Regions from separate parts of the Mesorhizobium sp. M0217 genome, predicted to be linked through region 1. Evidence: riboswitches for the same ligand, from Rfam matches in the RefSeq annotation. Region 1 holds a riboswitch; the other holds the start of a gene.
What was found. A riboswitch is a leader RNA that binds a small molecule or an ion and turns the genes downstream of it on or off. The one in region 1 is predicted to bind thiamine pyrophosphate.

Region 1 (7,115 bases):
GGCCTTACACTCGCCAGGAGGCACAAGTGCATCCCCATGCCTGACTGGCAGTGCGCTTCGCCGCAGGAAGAGTCCCGTTACTTTCCCGGCCTGGCAGGGCAGCTTGTCTCGGCGCCGCTGAATTCCGATCTGCAAAGCGGCCTCATCCCGTCACGCCCTGTGAAAAAAGGGCAGGAGGGCTACGGCTTCCATTTCAGCGTCAGCCGCTGAACGCTTGAGCCGGCTCTACGGCTATTCGGCTGGGGTTTTCCGAAGCTTTTCTAACACAAAGAGCTTGCCCTGGCGCACGGCGTACTCGATTGATTGCGCCTTCGGCAGATGTGCCGCAATCGAGCTGGCCAGCATGCAGCCCGTCCCGCGCATCGATGCGGCAAGACGCGGCGTGTCAAAGCGGACTGGTTCGTGATCGGGGCGCAACAGAATATCGATCGATCGGGGTCCCGCCGCGTGGCCGCCCTTGATCAGCAGGGCCTGCATCCCGGCCACCAGCAATTCCTGGCCTTGCCACACCGCGCCGTCTTCATCAACCGCTGGCTCTAAGCCAACAAGAAGCGCCAGCTCGATGAGATTGGGTGTGACGAGGCGGCAAAGGGGCATCAGGTCGCGTTTCATTGCGGCGATGGCCCTTGCGTCCAGAAGCGCCCGGCCTGACGTCGAGGCCAGCACCGGGTCGAGTACTGCCGGCACCTGTGGATTTTCGCGGAGCACAGCCGCGACGGCTACGACGATCTCGGCCGTTGCAAGCATGCCGATCTTGATTGCCGCCACCTTGTTGGCCCGCAGCGCGGCGCGCATTTGATTGGCCACAAGATCGGGCTGCGAAGGATGGATTTTCATCACGGCTTCGTGCGTCTGCACCGTCAGCGCTGTGACAGCCAGGCAGGTGCGGACGCCAATGGAAGAGATCGTCTCAATATCGCGTGCAATTCCAGCCCCACCGCTGGAGTCAGATCCGCCGACCACGAGCACATGCGGTTCTCGCCTCAGCGCCATGGCTTTGTCTTTTCGATCCATTCTCGCGTGCGCGCTTCGGGATCGGCATTCAACGTGATGTCGGTGACCACCGCCGCAGTGTCCGCACCAGCCGCGAAAACACCGTCGAGCCGATCGGGGTTGAGGCCGCCAATGGCGACCAATGGGATCGGCGCCACCCGATGCTTCCACTCGCTGATCCGCTCGAGCCCTTGCGGCGCCCATTTCATCTGCTTCAGGACGGTGGGATAGATGGGGCCGAGCGCGACATAGTCGGGCTCGGCAGCGATGGCCATTTCCAGTTCTAGATGATCGTGCGTGGAAAGCCCGAGCTTCAATCCGGCGTACTTAATCGCCAGCAGGTCGGCCGCAGCCAAATCCTCTTGGCCGAGATGGACGAAGTCGCAGCCTTCCTCAATTGCCGTGCGCCAATAGTCGTTGACGATCAGTTGGCAACCATGGACCGCGCAGACGTCGTTCGCGCGGCGGATTTCCGACCGCAGCGTGGTCTCGTCCCTATCCTTGATGCGCAACTGAACCAGCTTGACGCCGAGCGGGACCAGCCGCTCGACCCAGTCAGCGCTGTCGACGATCAGGTAGAAGGGATCGAGCTTCATGAAAAAACGGCCCTGCCGATGGTCGGCGTCGACGGCACGGCGACGTCGCGCGGTTCAAGCATACCCGAGCCGAAAGCTTCACGACCGGCCTCGACCGCCTTGCCGAACGCACGCGCCATGCCGACCGGATCGGCCGCCTTGGCGACCGCGGTGTTCAGGAGTACGGCGTCAAAGCCGAGCTCCATAACGGTTGCCGCGTGCGACGGCCGTCCGAGCCCCGCATCCACGATCAGCGGAACATCTGGGAAATGTCCGCGCATCGAGCGCAGCGCCGTGATGTTGATCGGTCCGAGAGCGGAACCGATCGGCGCGCACCACGGCATCAAGACCTTGCAGCCCGCCGCAAGCAGCCGCTCGGCAACGATAAGGTCGTCGGTGGTATAGGGGAATACAGCAAAACCGTCCTCGCACAGGATGCGGGCGGCTTCGACCAGACCGAAAACATCCGGCTGCAGGGTGTCATGGTTGCCGATCACTTCGAGCTTGACCCAGTTCGTACCGAAGACTTCGCGCGCCATTTGTGCGGTCGTGACCGCTTCCTTGACGGAGTGGCAGCCAGCAGTGTTGGGCAGGATTCTGACACCAAGCGAGCGGATCAACGACCAGAATTCTTCGCCAGCCCTGCCGCCTGCCATTTCACGGCGCAACGAGACGGTCACCACCGCCGTGCCCGAAGCCCTGACTGCATAGGCAAGGATGGCCGGCGAAGGATATTGAGCCGTGCCAAGAAGCAGGCGCGACGGAAGCTCGGCTTCATAAAGCTCGATCATGGCCTAGCCGCCCTGCATGGGCGAGAGGATTTCAATCCGGTCGCCGTCGTTCAACTGGAATTCCGCCCGGTTGGCTTTGTGCACGAGGTCATTGTTGACGGCGGTCGCGAGCCAATCGCCCTCATAGTCGAGCGCGGCAAGCAGCTCGGCCAGCGTGGTGGCGGCAACCTCATGCGCTTCGCCGTTGACCATCAGTTTCATGAGCAAGCTCCTTGGTTCTGTCTTGACTGAAAACCAGGTCGGCAGCCTGGCGCGCCATGGCGGGAGCCAGGAGAAAACCGTGACGATAGAGCCCGTTGATCGCGATGATTTCACCCTTGGTTTCGACGCGCGGCAAGTTGTCGGCAAAGGCTGGGCGGACGCCGACACCGGTTTCAACGATCTCGGCCTCGCCAAAGGCCGGGTGGAGGGCATAGGCGGTACCCAGCAGCTCCATTATGGAACGCGCCGTCACCGGTCCGGCACTCTGGCTTTCAATCATCGTCGCTCCGATCATGAAACGGTGATCGGTGCGCGGCACGGCATAAAGCGGAAAGCGTGGATGAAGCAAACGGACCGGCCGCGACAGCGAGACATCAGGCGTGCGAAGAATCAGCATTTCGCCGCGAACACCGCGCAGCCTGTCATCGGCCGCTGCCATTCCCATACAGTCTATCTGACGGGCGAAACCCGAAACAGGCCGGGCGTCGCAGCCGAAGTGGAATTTGACACCCATGGTCGCAAGCTTGTCATGAAGTGCCGCCATCGCCGGGCGTGGGTCGAGGTGAGCCTCATCGGCGAACAGCAATCCGCGGCGGAAGCGGCCGGCTAAGTCGGGCTCCAGCAAGGCAATTTCATCTTCCTCGACGCGCCGATAGCCCGTCGTGCGGCTGGCGAACCGGTCGAGCTCGCCCGCATCGCGCGGCGCGGCCAAGACCAGCGTTCCCCGTCGTGCTACCAAGCCTGGCGTTGCGGCGTCCCACCAGTCGGCGGCGTCGCTTCCGAGATCCAGCACCGGCTGCTCGGCGCTTTCACGCTCGCACCACGGCGCCAACATGCCACCGGCGAACCACGACGCATTGCCCCCAAGGGCAGGCCTTGTCTCGGCAACGGTAACCGCCGCGCCGCGTGCGGCGAACTCGAAGGCGGCGGTGAGGCCAGCAACGCCCGCTCCTTTGACCAAGACCTTCATGATGGCTCACGTGGCTGAGGTATGAGCGGTGCCCCGGTCTCGTCCGCCGGCAGGTAGAGATCACCGCCCTCGCGGTATTTCGCCGCCATCGCCGCCATGCCCTCTTTCTGCGCCTCGGCACGGATGTCGTGAGAGATACGCATCGAGCAGAATTTCGGTCCGCACATCGAGCAGAAATGCGCCACCTTGTGCGCTTCCTTGGGCAAAGTCTGGTCGTGGAAGGACCGCGCCGTTTCCGGATCGAGCGACAGGTTGAACTGGTCCTCCCAGCGGAACTCGAAGCGCGCGCGGGAAAGCGCATCATCCCTGACTTTCGCTGCCGGATGGCCCTTCGCCAGGTCGGCGGCGTGGGCGGCGATCTTGTAGGTGATCACGCCGATCTTGACGTCGTTGCGATCGGGAAGGCCGAGATGCTCCTTGGGCGTGACGTAGCAGAGCATGGCGGTGCCGAACCAGCCGATCATCGCGGCGCCAATGCCTGAGGTGATGTGGTCATAGCCCGGCGCGATGTCGGTCGTCAGCGGTCCAAGCGTATAGAACGGCGCCTCGCCGCAGACGGCGAGTTGCTTGTCCATGTTCGCCTTGATTTTGTGCATCGGCACGTGGCCAGGCCCCTCGATCATCACCTGGCAATCCTTCGCCCAGGCGATCTGCGTCAGCTCGCCGAGCGTTTCCAACTCGGCGAACTGCGCCGCGTCGTTGGCATCGGCGATCGAGCCCGGACGAAGGCCGTCGCCGAGCGAGAAGGAGACGTCGTAGGCTCTGGCGATGTCGCAGATCTCGGCGAAGTGCTCGTAGAGGAAGCTCTCCCGGTGATGGTGCAGGCACCATTTGGCCATGATCGAGCCGCCGCGCGAGACGATACCCGTCACCCGGTCGACGGTCAGCGGGATGTAATGCAGCCGCACGCCGGCGTGGATGGTGAAATAGTCGACGCCTTGCTCGGCCTGTTCGATCAGCGTGTCGCGGTAGACCTCCCAGGTCAGATCCTCGGCAATGCCGCCGACCTTTTCGAGCGCCTGGTAGAGCGGCACCGTGCCGATCGGCACCGGCGCGTTGCGCACGATCCAGTCGCGGATGTTGTGGATGTTGCGGCCGGTCGACAGGTCCATCACCGTATCGGCGCCCCAGCGGATCGCCCACACCATCTTTTCGACCTCTTCCGCCATCGACGATGTGACGGCGGAGTTGCCGATATTGGCGTTGATCTTGACCAGGAAATTGCGGCCGATGATCATTGGCTCGCTCTCGGGATGGTTGATGTTGGCGGGGATGATCGCCCGTCCGCGCGCCACCTCGTCACGCACGAATTCGGGCGTGACGAAATCGGGCAGCGTCGCGCCGAAAGCCTCGCCGTCGCGCTCAAGCTTGCCGCGCAGGATCTCGCGACCAAGGTTCTCGCGGATGGCGACGAACTCCATTTCGGGTGTGATGATGCCGGCGCGCGCGTAGGCAAGCTGCGTCACCGCCTTGCCTGCTTTGGCCCTGAGCGGTCGGTGGCGGATGGGAAATTCTGGCGTCAGGCGTTCGCCCGTCGCGAATCCGTTGTCCTCCGGCCGGACATGGCGGCCGTCGCAGACCTCGACATCGCCGCGCGCCAAGATCCATTCGTGGCGAAGCCGGGCCAGGCCTTTTTCGATGCTGGTTTCGACAGCCGGATCGGTATAGGGGCCCGACGGATCGTAGACGGTGACGGGCGGTTCGCCGGCTGTCGGATGGACGGAGATTTCGCGCATCGGCACCCTGATCTGCGGGTGGATGGCACCGGGCTTGTGGATCTTACGCGAAGCAGGCAGCGGCCCCGTTGAGACGGCTGGGGTGAGGGCATTCATCTTGAGGCTCCTTTGCTCATGCATTGGAGACCCAGTTCTGTGCCGGAAGGATGAAAAGACGCTTCTGTCGACCTGCCGAAACAGGACCTCGGGCGTGAACTCCCGCAGAGCGCTTGCACCGTCCCTACGCCAGTATGAACTGGATCAGGTTCAACGGGTCACTGCGCCGCGAAAGCCAGCAGTATCTCAGCCCCTTGCCGGGACTCCCCTGGTGAATGCCTCAAGTTGAACGGGCCGGCGTTGTCTTGTCAAGCGCATGTTCGTCCTGCGGCGGCGGTGGGCGGCATTCAAATTGGGCCCAAATTGGGCCGACGGCCTCGCCATGGGTCGCGGAGAAGTTCCGCGGGAGACAAGGCAGGTGTGGCCAAAGCTGCATTTGCCTCGTCAAACTTGATGTGACATTGACGTAGACGGAACTGCTGCGTTTCAAGGATCTTAAGCCGTCAATGCCTGATCGGAACAGAACTGGTGGGCCGCCCGAACGCCCCACAAACATCGTGCTCTCGATCACCTCTTATTGTCGCCGGAAAAGGGGTGATCGACCATTCGATCAAGTCGACCGCTCGCTGAAGGGCGCCCTCGGTTTCAGCACGGCTGGGCGAAGTGGCAATGACATGTCCAATCCAGTCTCGGAAATCCCCCTTCCTGACGATCGGTGTCTTGGGTTCAACATTCAATTTGACCTCGGCCACACCTGATATAGCAGCTGCCTGAGTGTCGCCACCAATCCAGTCGAGGGTGCCATCTTGATCAGGAAGCAGGAATCGCGCGGCCGCAGTATGCGAATGCTTTTTGCGCAGATCCCATTCCTCGCCAATGACAAGCTTGATGTGCTCGGTGACGAGGTCGACACCGTAAGCTAACTGGACCAGTTGAGGGTCGGGCGCGCCACTAAGACGCGGATTGACTTCAATGACAACTGGACCGCGTTTCGTGCACCGGAGTTCAATGTTAGTTGGCCCCCAGCCAAGGCCGAGAGCCCGCAAACAGCTCAGCGAAACATCGGCGATGCGCTCACGCTCCTGATCGGTTAGCAGGGCCGGATACGTCACCTCACGTATGACGAAATGGGGGAGGGGACCAAAGTCATTGGCGCAAATCGCAACGACCTCATTCCCCATAACATTAATGCTATAGAACGGGCCCTGTGCGAATTCTTCGACGAGTATTTTCGGTGTAGACCGCCATATGTGCTTTCCGCCCAATAGATGGGTCGTATGTTCGGCTACGTCTTCGAGGCTGCGGCACAATCGGACACCCATGCTGCCGCTGCCTACTGCCGGCTTAAGAATCACGGGCAGGCCGATCTCTGCAGCCGAGCTTTCTACCTCCGCCGCATTCGCTGCCAACCGATAGGCCGGTATTGGAACGCCGGCCTGCGCGAGGAGTTGGCGTTGCTTGAATTTGTCGCAGCTTCGTTCAATCGATTCAGGGTTCGGTCCCGGTAGATCGAAATGCCGGCAAAGCTTGCCAACTGTCGCATAGATCGATTCATGGTCCCCGGCAAAGCCAGTAATGCCAGCAATGTCGTGGGTAGCACGCAGCCGCGAACTTTCGCGGACCAACGCTTCGAGATTGCCAGTGTCGACACGGATTGCCTCAACGTTTTCCGCCGAAAGATAGTCGTACCGAGGTGGATCAGCCGTCAGAGTAATTGGATGAAGACCAAGACACTGAGCCGCTTGGACGTATAGCTGACCAGTACCCCTATGGCCTTCGACCAATATGAGCGCTCTTCTTCTTACCATTGCTG
Region 2 (7,115 bases), on a different contig from region 1:
CATTATCGCCGCTGCCGTTCTGGTTTTTGCTTTCGTGGTGTTTTCGCCCGAAACGGCGCGCTCGGCGTCCGGCGTGGTTCCGGCCTCTCGCTGACTGTTCGCGCGCGGCGATCAAAGTCCGACCCGCGTTCGCGACCCGCGACACGGGTTGGCCAGGCCGATGGCCGCAGCCGCTGGCTGCGGTGTCTATCGCCGCGTCGGCGCTTAACATACCCGAGTCCCACCACGTATTATTTCGTGACTATTTGGCGCCGGAACCTTCCCAGATATCGCGCGTTGCGGCGACTGTATTCGCGCTGCCTTATATATAGGCAGCCTTGAGTACGTCCACAGCATGGGTTGGGGGAGGAGCAGGACACCATGTCGAACAGAGAAATCGGAACGTCGGCCTCACTGGGCCGACGCATCGCCGATCTGAAAGCCAGGATGCGAGACGCCAGCGTTACTGAACACGAGATGCAGACCTTCCAGAAGGTCGCAGCCATCATGGGAGGTGTCGAAGGCTCCCTACGCCTCGACGCCGACGACCTGATCGCGGCGTCCTTCGTCACCGAGGCGCTCGGCGATCCCGGGTCGAATTGAAGGTCAGAGCCCGTCGGCACTCAAGTGCCGGCGGTCGATGGCCCGGTTCGCAGCGCCGCGATGCCGGAGCGTGTCTGCACCGCCCGCGGTGGGATTTCTTGCGCACTTTGAAGATTTCAGGCGAGCGGCCCTCGACGGCGCTTGAAATATTGGGCTTCGCGTTCTCGGCTGTCGAAGGTGCCGAGATTGTCGCCGTCCAGCCCTTGACACAAGGGCTAAGCCAAACCGCCAAGGCGCCTTAAACGAAGGATCCGGCCAGCCGGATCCTTCGAAATATCGCGATGCTCCGGCATCGCCTTCAGCTCATACTTGGTCCAACTGGTGACGGCGTGGACGTCCCGGGAAACCTCTCGAAAGTCCGCGGTCGCTGCCCTTACACGTCGTCGAACGGGCCGCCGCGCCTCGCCAGGTCGTGACCAATGGCGGCTTCCTCGGCGTCGTCGGGCAAGGCATCGTCACTGTCCTGGTAGGGGTTGTCGTCATCCTCCTCGGGCAATTCGCCTTCCTTCTCGACACCGGTGGTGTCCGGTAGGCTTTCCTCATCTGCTCCGTCGGGCAGGACCGTTGCGCCACGCAGCGCATCCCAATCCTGCCGGCGCGGCGTCGGCGCTTCCACCTCGTCATTGGCGATCCTGTCGCGGGCATCGTTTTTGCTCGGTGGCGCCTCGACCTCGTCATTGGGTTTTCTGTTTCGTTCTTCCATGATTGCCTCCTCTGGGCGGCTTTGCGTCGAGAAGGTGGAACTCACTTCCGGCTGTCAGGTTCCGGCAACCACTCCATCTCCGTGGAACCAATTGCCGCCAGTCTGCTTTGCCAAGGACTAGTCTGTTTTGCCAAGGAGATGAATCCAGAGGAGCTGGACCATGAAGACTTTCCCCCTCATCCCATGCGTGCTGCTCTTGGCGCTGCCCGACCCGGCGGCTGCGCAGGACAATGGCGACCAGCACGGCCCTGCCGCGCCTTGCCAGGCGCAGCCTCAGGACGATGCTCGGAAGCCGCCGGTCGCCAATGGCGGTGGCGAATCGACCAGCACGCTCGGTCCCTGCGGCGGCGTGCTGCAGCCGCCGCCCAGTGGTGACCAGGGTATGACGCAGCCGCCGCCGGACCAGGGCAAGACGCCGGTGATCAAGCCTGGCGAGGTGCCTGCGCAGCCGCCGAAGCAATGACCTTTGCTTGAAACTTCACGGCGTGGCACGAAGGCGGTCGGTTCCGGTCCTGGCCGGGCGACGCGGTCACCGGATCAATGCCGGCGCCGGCCGCGATCGCCACCGGAATTTGGAGCCGTGCATCGTCCGCGTCGAAGGTCTCCTGAGGGATTGTGCTTCAATGCGAATCTTGCGGGTGCGGGTTCTGCTGGCATGACCGAGAAGCCGATCAATTTAGTCTCCGCTTGCGGAACAAGACCGTACCGGCTGCGTTTGCCTCCAGGAGCCCGCCACCTCGATCTGCGCTGTTTTCGCCTCATGCGGGAACACGGCGGAGCTCGCCAACAACGACAGGAGACGAAGATGAAAACCATCCTTATTCCCGCCGTCGCCGGGCTCGCCATGATCGCTGGTATCGGCATTGCCGCCGCCGACGAGGTCATCGTCACGCAGCCGGCACAGCAGCAGGTGATCATCACCCCGGAACAGCGCACGGTCGTGCACCAGTACGTAAAGAAACATCCGCTTGCCTCGGTCAATCTGCTCGGCGTCGAATTGAATGTCGGCACTGCCTTGCCTGACACTGTCGAGCTGCAGGAGGTTCCCGACGTTCAGTACAGATACGCCGTCGTCGACAACCATACCGTGTTGGTCGACCCCAGCACGCGCAGGATTGTCGAGGTGGTCGAGTAACGCTCGACAACCTAACCATTCATCGGTGATACGGCCCTGTCGTTCTTCCCAAAAGGGCGGCAGGGCCGAATGACGAACATGATGAAAGGAGAATTGCCATGTTGCCGCATGTCGAGACCCCGAACTCCGCCAATGTTGCGGCGTGTTGCGACAAGTTGCTGGCCGAGCGCAACACGGCGCTGTTATCGATGAAGGAAGCGATCGCGCTCCTGCGGGAGCGCACCGGCACCGATCGTTCGGATGCCGACCTCGCGGGGCTGATCGTCAAGAAAGCGGCGCTGCTCGGCGTTGCGGTGATTTCCGACCCGCGCTGAGATGTCTCGTCACTCAAGACGCCGGCCGAATTTTCGGCTAATGTTTTCGTGGAATCTGGACCAACCGACCGGACCCAACCACGGAGGCTTAAGTGACGGACGACAAACAGGACCGCATTCGCCAGCGCGCGCACGAGATTTGGGAAAAGGCCGGCCGGCCTGAAGGCGCGCATCAGGAACACTGGGAGCAGGCCACGGCTGAAGTCGATGGCGCGGTCGCCAAGCCCAAAAAGGCGGCGAAGAAAGCTGACGCCAAGCCCGCCAAGGCAGCCGCCAAGTCAAAGGCAGCGAAGCCTGCCGCCGCAAAGTCCGGCAAAGCCAAATCGAAATAAGGCCAGAAATAAGGCCAGTCGAAATAAAGCAAGGCCGGAATTCGCTGGCCGGGCCATCCTTGGCGCCCGCCGTTCAGGCGCGCCCGAGCCTCTCAACCTGACGAATTGCGCCTGCGACGGGCAGCGCAATTCCTTGTGTTTGGCGACAGGCGCCCTCATGCCTCCCAGGCATAACTCGACAGCGCAAAGCGAATGCCGGCAGCTGTCATGGCCAGTTCGCATTCGGTGATCTGGCGCAGGTGGCGCAGATAGCGCGTTACAGTCTGTGGCAGCCAGCCGGCGCAGGCCTCGACATAGGCGCGGCTGTGAACAAGGGTGCCGGTCGACAGCCTCTCGTCCTTCTCGGCAACGACTTTCAGATATTGGCGGATGAAGCGGATGTCGTCGGCGATGTCTTGGCTGGCCATTCGCCAAGCCCCGGCGAGGCGTTCGCACTGATCGAATGACAAGGGCAACAAAGGGGGCGGCAATAAAGGCGGCGGCAACAAAGGCGGCGGCAACGACGGGGGTGACAGCAAAGGCCGAGAGAGATCGGCGAAGGCAACATGGTTCGCTGTGCTCAAGGACATTCCTCTCTGCGAAAAGAGATATCGTACTTTATGTACGAATAGGCGTCAAGCCAATTTCGTACGGTTGGGACGATGGAAATGAATATAGCAGCGGTCGCTTCAGCTAATCCCGCATCGTGAATCCTTCAGGAGTCGCACCAATTTCGCGGAGGGATTTCCCCAGGATGGTGTGACTGTTTTCCCTCGTGGCGGCGTCGAACAGGTTCAAGCCGCCCCGGATCGTCTCGCGCCAGTTTTCGCCCTTGTCCCACGCTTCCATGAAGGCGAAGGCAAGGTCGTCCTGGCGACGCGTGGCTTCGAGCGCTTGGGTCAGCAGGCGCGCTTGATGGAGATCCTTCTCCCGCTTGGCGCCAGCGCTCGGCCCGCGTCGCGAGGCGACGATCAGCTTGTGGATGGCGTAGCGCTGGGGCGAGGGGACCAGCACAGGCAAGCCCGAGCGATGCAGGAGCACAGTCCGGATGGGGTCGCGGATAAGGAAATCCAGAAACCGTAAGGGCTGCGCGGAGTCTCTGCCGTTTTCTTATAATTACGTTTATCAGCTTGAATTTCAACGCAGTTATAAGAAGTTCGTGGAAACGTTATAACGCAACGAACTGACGAGTCGTCTGTTAACGCCCGGGCGCCCGGCACGTCTGGCCCAAAACACTTTCCCGCAGTGCCTCAACAAACGGCTTCCCCAATGCCGCGAACGGTGCTTTAACCCGCCCATCCACAGGGGTGCTCCGTATCGTCGGGGCTGAGATGAGGGCGGCAAGCCTTCGGACCCTAAAGCTGATCTGGATAATACCAGCGGAGCGAGGCGGGCGATGTTTTCAGGCGCACAGATTTCCCTTTATCCCATGACCGACGATTTCGTCGGCGTCATCCTCGGCGCGCTCGGCGCGCTCGATCCCTGGCGCGACCGGCTGCGGATCGAAACCGATGACATCTCGACCCTTATGGTCGGGCCGCCCGAGGTGCTGTTTCCCGCCATGCGCGACCTGTTCGTCGCGGCGGCCAAAAGCGGCAAGCACTGCGTGCTTTCGGCGGCGATCTCGCGCGGCTGTCCGGGCGAGCCCGACGATCCGATCTGCCGCTCCGACGAGACCGGCGGCCCCGCCATTCCGCTGGACGAGCGCAAGATCGCCGCGATCCGCGCTGTCCAGGCCACGCCGTCGACCGGCCAGCCGGTGGCGGCGCAGTTCTCGCTCTACGTTATGGGCACGGGCGACCATATGGACGAGATCTACGGCTGCATCGATTTCCTGAAACAGTCCGGCGTCTTTGAGCGCTCAAAGAACTTCTGCACCAAATTGCGTGGCGATGCCGGTGCGGTGTTTGCCACGCTCAACGAGGCCTTCTGCCGCTTCGGCCCCGGCGCCGGCCACGTCACCCTCGACATCACGATCTCGGCGAACAGCCCGAGCGCCGTCTGAGCCGCGGCTCAAGCGTCGTTCCTTGAGGATATTGCCGTGGCTGGTTTATCTGACCCATTGCGTGGAGGAGATGCCTCTGACCCCTCAGCACAGAGAGGAGGGGAGCCATTGGCGATTGGCGAAGACCGCGATGCCCACGAATCTCCCCCCTCGAGCAGGAGATGGCCGGCAGGCCAGAGGGGGTCCCAGCGCGTGGAGCGCCGACGTCCTTTTCGCATCGGCAAGGCGTGGGCGCTCTATGCGAGACGACCCCCTCTGTCGCCTTCGGCGACATCTCCCCCTCGAGGGGGGAGATTAGCCGCAGCCATCGCCAAGACCATCCCCGCCGCCTGCGCCTCCGCCCTGCTCCTCGCGGCGTGGGAGCTCTACGCCCGCTATGGTGGCGCTGCGCCCACCATGCTGCCGGCGCCGTCGCGCGTGCTGCAGCAGGCCTGGGAGCATCGCGCTGCCCTTGCCGACAACACGCTGCCCACCATCCGCGCCACATCAGCCGGCTTCGCCTGCTCGTTGGTCGCTGCCTTCGTGCTTTCGGCGCTGGTCGATTTCTTGGCCCCGCTGCGCCGCGCGCTGTTTCCGCTGCTGATTATCAGCCAGACCTTGCCGCTGGTCGCGATTGCGCCGCTCATCGTACTGTGGTTCGGCTTCGGGCTGATGCCAAAAATCTTGCTTGTGGCGCTCGTTACCTTCTTCCCGATGATGGTGGCGCTGGTCGAGGGTTTTGCCGCGACCAGCAAGGCGATTTCGCAGATGCTCGCCACCATGGGGGCAGGGCGCTGGCGCATCTTCTGGCTGGCGCGCCTGCCTTCGGCGCTGCCCTATTTCTTCGCCGGGCTGCGCATCTCCATCACCTACGCCGTCGTCGGCGCGATCTTCGCCGAATATGCGGGGGCGGCGAAGGGGCTGGGCATCTACATGCTCAATGCCAAGAACAACTTTCGGCCCGATCTGGTGCTCGCCGCGGTCGCCGTCAGCGCCGCGCTCACGCTTGTCTTGTTCGCCATTGCGGTGCTCGTCCAGCGCTTCGCCATGCCTTGGGAGAATGCAGGGAGCGAAAGCCGCGACGGCAAGGTTGAAGCTGCAGAAGAGAACCGTCAATGACGCGGCTCGAACTCCGGGACATCAGGAAGAACTTCGGCGCGCTTGAGGTGCTCGCCGGCATTTCGCTTCATGTCGCGGCCGGCGAGTTCGTCTCCATCCTCGGCCCTTCCGGCGCCGGCAAGTCGACGCTGTTCCAGTTGCTGACCGGCGCGCTGAAAGGCGAGGGCGACATGCGCTTCGACGGCGCGCCATTGCAGGGCAGCCCCTTCGCCTTCATGCCGCAGCGCGACGCGCTGATGCCGTGGCGGCGCGTCATCGACAATGTGACGCTGGGGCTGGAAGTGCAGGGTCTTGGCCGCAAGGCGGCGCGCGAACGCGTCGCGCCGTTGTTCGCTGAGTTCGGCCTTGCCGGTTTCGAGCGCGCCTGGCCGGCCGAGCTTTCCGGCGGCATGCGCCAGCGCGCCGCCCTTTTGCGCACCGTGGTGCAGCAGCGCGACATGCTGCTGCTCGACGAGCCCTTTGGCGCGCTGGATGCACTGACCCGCGCGGGTATGCAGCGCTGGCTGGAAGGCATGTGGCAGCGCCAACGCTGGACGGCGCTGCTGATCACCCATGACGTGCGCGAAGCCGTCTACCTCTCCGATCGCATCTATCTGATGTCGGCGCGGCCGGCCCGCATCATCGGCGAGATTGCCGTGCCGCTGCCGCGCCCGCGCACCACCGGCAGCGATGCCGCGCGCCAGGCCGCCGCGCTCGAAGCCGACATCCTCGACACGCTGCTCAATCCCGGGACTGACCGGGGCTTGTTTCCGCAGACCGCTCAAAGGAGTTTTTCATGACCGAATTCACACGCCGGCAGGCTTTGCTGCTGACGCTGGCTGCCGGACTGCCGCTGGCCTCGCGCGCTCATGCGGCTGCGCAAAAAATCACCGTTGCGCTCGACTGGACGGTCAACACCAACCATGTCGGCCTGTTCGTTGCCCGCGACAAAGGATTCTACAACGAGGCCGGGCTCGATGTTGAGATC

Region 2: linked by a shared signal. The riboswitch ahead of NKJ18_RS21135 (YkoF family thiamine/hydroxymethylpyrimidine-binding protein) and the one ahead of thiC (phosphomethylpyrimidine synthase ThiC) in region 1 are both predicted to bind thiamine pyrophosphate.

What each region holds. Positions count from the first base shown of each region.
Region 1 covers NZ_JAMYSN010000025.1:36,039-43,153, forward strand. Annotated here, with positions in the region: gene NKJ18_RS27135 (hypothetical protein) at 37-210, shown strand; gene NKJ18_RS27140 (hydroxymethylpyrimidine/phosphomethylpyrimidine kinase) at 232-993, opposite strand; gene NKJ18_RS27145 (thiamine phosphate synthase) at 984-1,589, opposite strand; gene NKJ18_RS27150 (thiazole synthase) at 1,586-2,359, opposite strand; gene thiS (sulfur carrier protein ThiS) at 2,363-2,560, opposite strand; gene thiO (glycine oxidase ThiO) at 2,529-3,530, opposite strand; gene thiC (phosphomethylpyrimidine synthase ThiC) at 3,527-5,362, opposite strand; TPP riboswitch at 5,466-5,582, opposite strand; gene NKJ18_RS27170 (ATP-grasp domain-containing protein) at 5,806-7,110, opposite strand.
Region 2 covers NZ_JAMYSN010000014.1:26,603-33,717, forward strand. Annotated here, with positions in the region: gene NKJ18_RS21085 (hypothetical protein) at 1-94, shown strand, start outside; gene NKJ18_RS21090 (hypothetical protein) at 361-582, shown strand; gene NKJ18_RS21100 (hypothetical protein) at 956-1,285, opposite strand; gene NKJ18_RS21105 (hypothetical protein) at 1,446-1,748, shown strand; gene NKJ18_RS21110 (DUF1236 domain-containing protein) at 2,091-2,420, shown strand; gene NKJ18_RS21115 (hypothetical protein) at 2,519-2,734, shown strand; gene NKJ18_RS21120 (DUF2934 domain-containing protein) at 2,827-3,066, shown strand; gene NKJ18_RS21125 (hypothetical protein) at 3,222-3,473, opposite strand; partial or broken gene NKJ18_RS21130 (GSU2403 family nucleotidyltransferase fold protein) at 3,739-4,128, opposite strand; TPP riboswitch at 4,339-4,451, shown strand; gene NKJ18_RS21135 (YkoF family thiamine/hydroxymethylpyrimidine-binding protein) at 4,442-5,050, shown strand; gene NKJ18_RS21140 (ABC transporter permease) at 5,306-6,148, shown strand; gene NKJ18_RS21145 (ABC transporter ATP-binding protein) at 6,145-6,927, shown strand; gene NKJ18_RS21150 (ABC transporter substrate-binding protein) at 6,924-7,115, shown strand, end outside.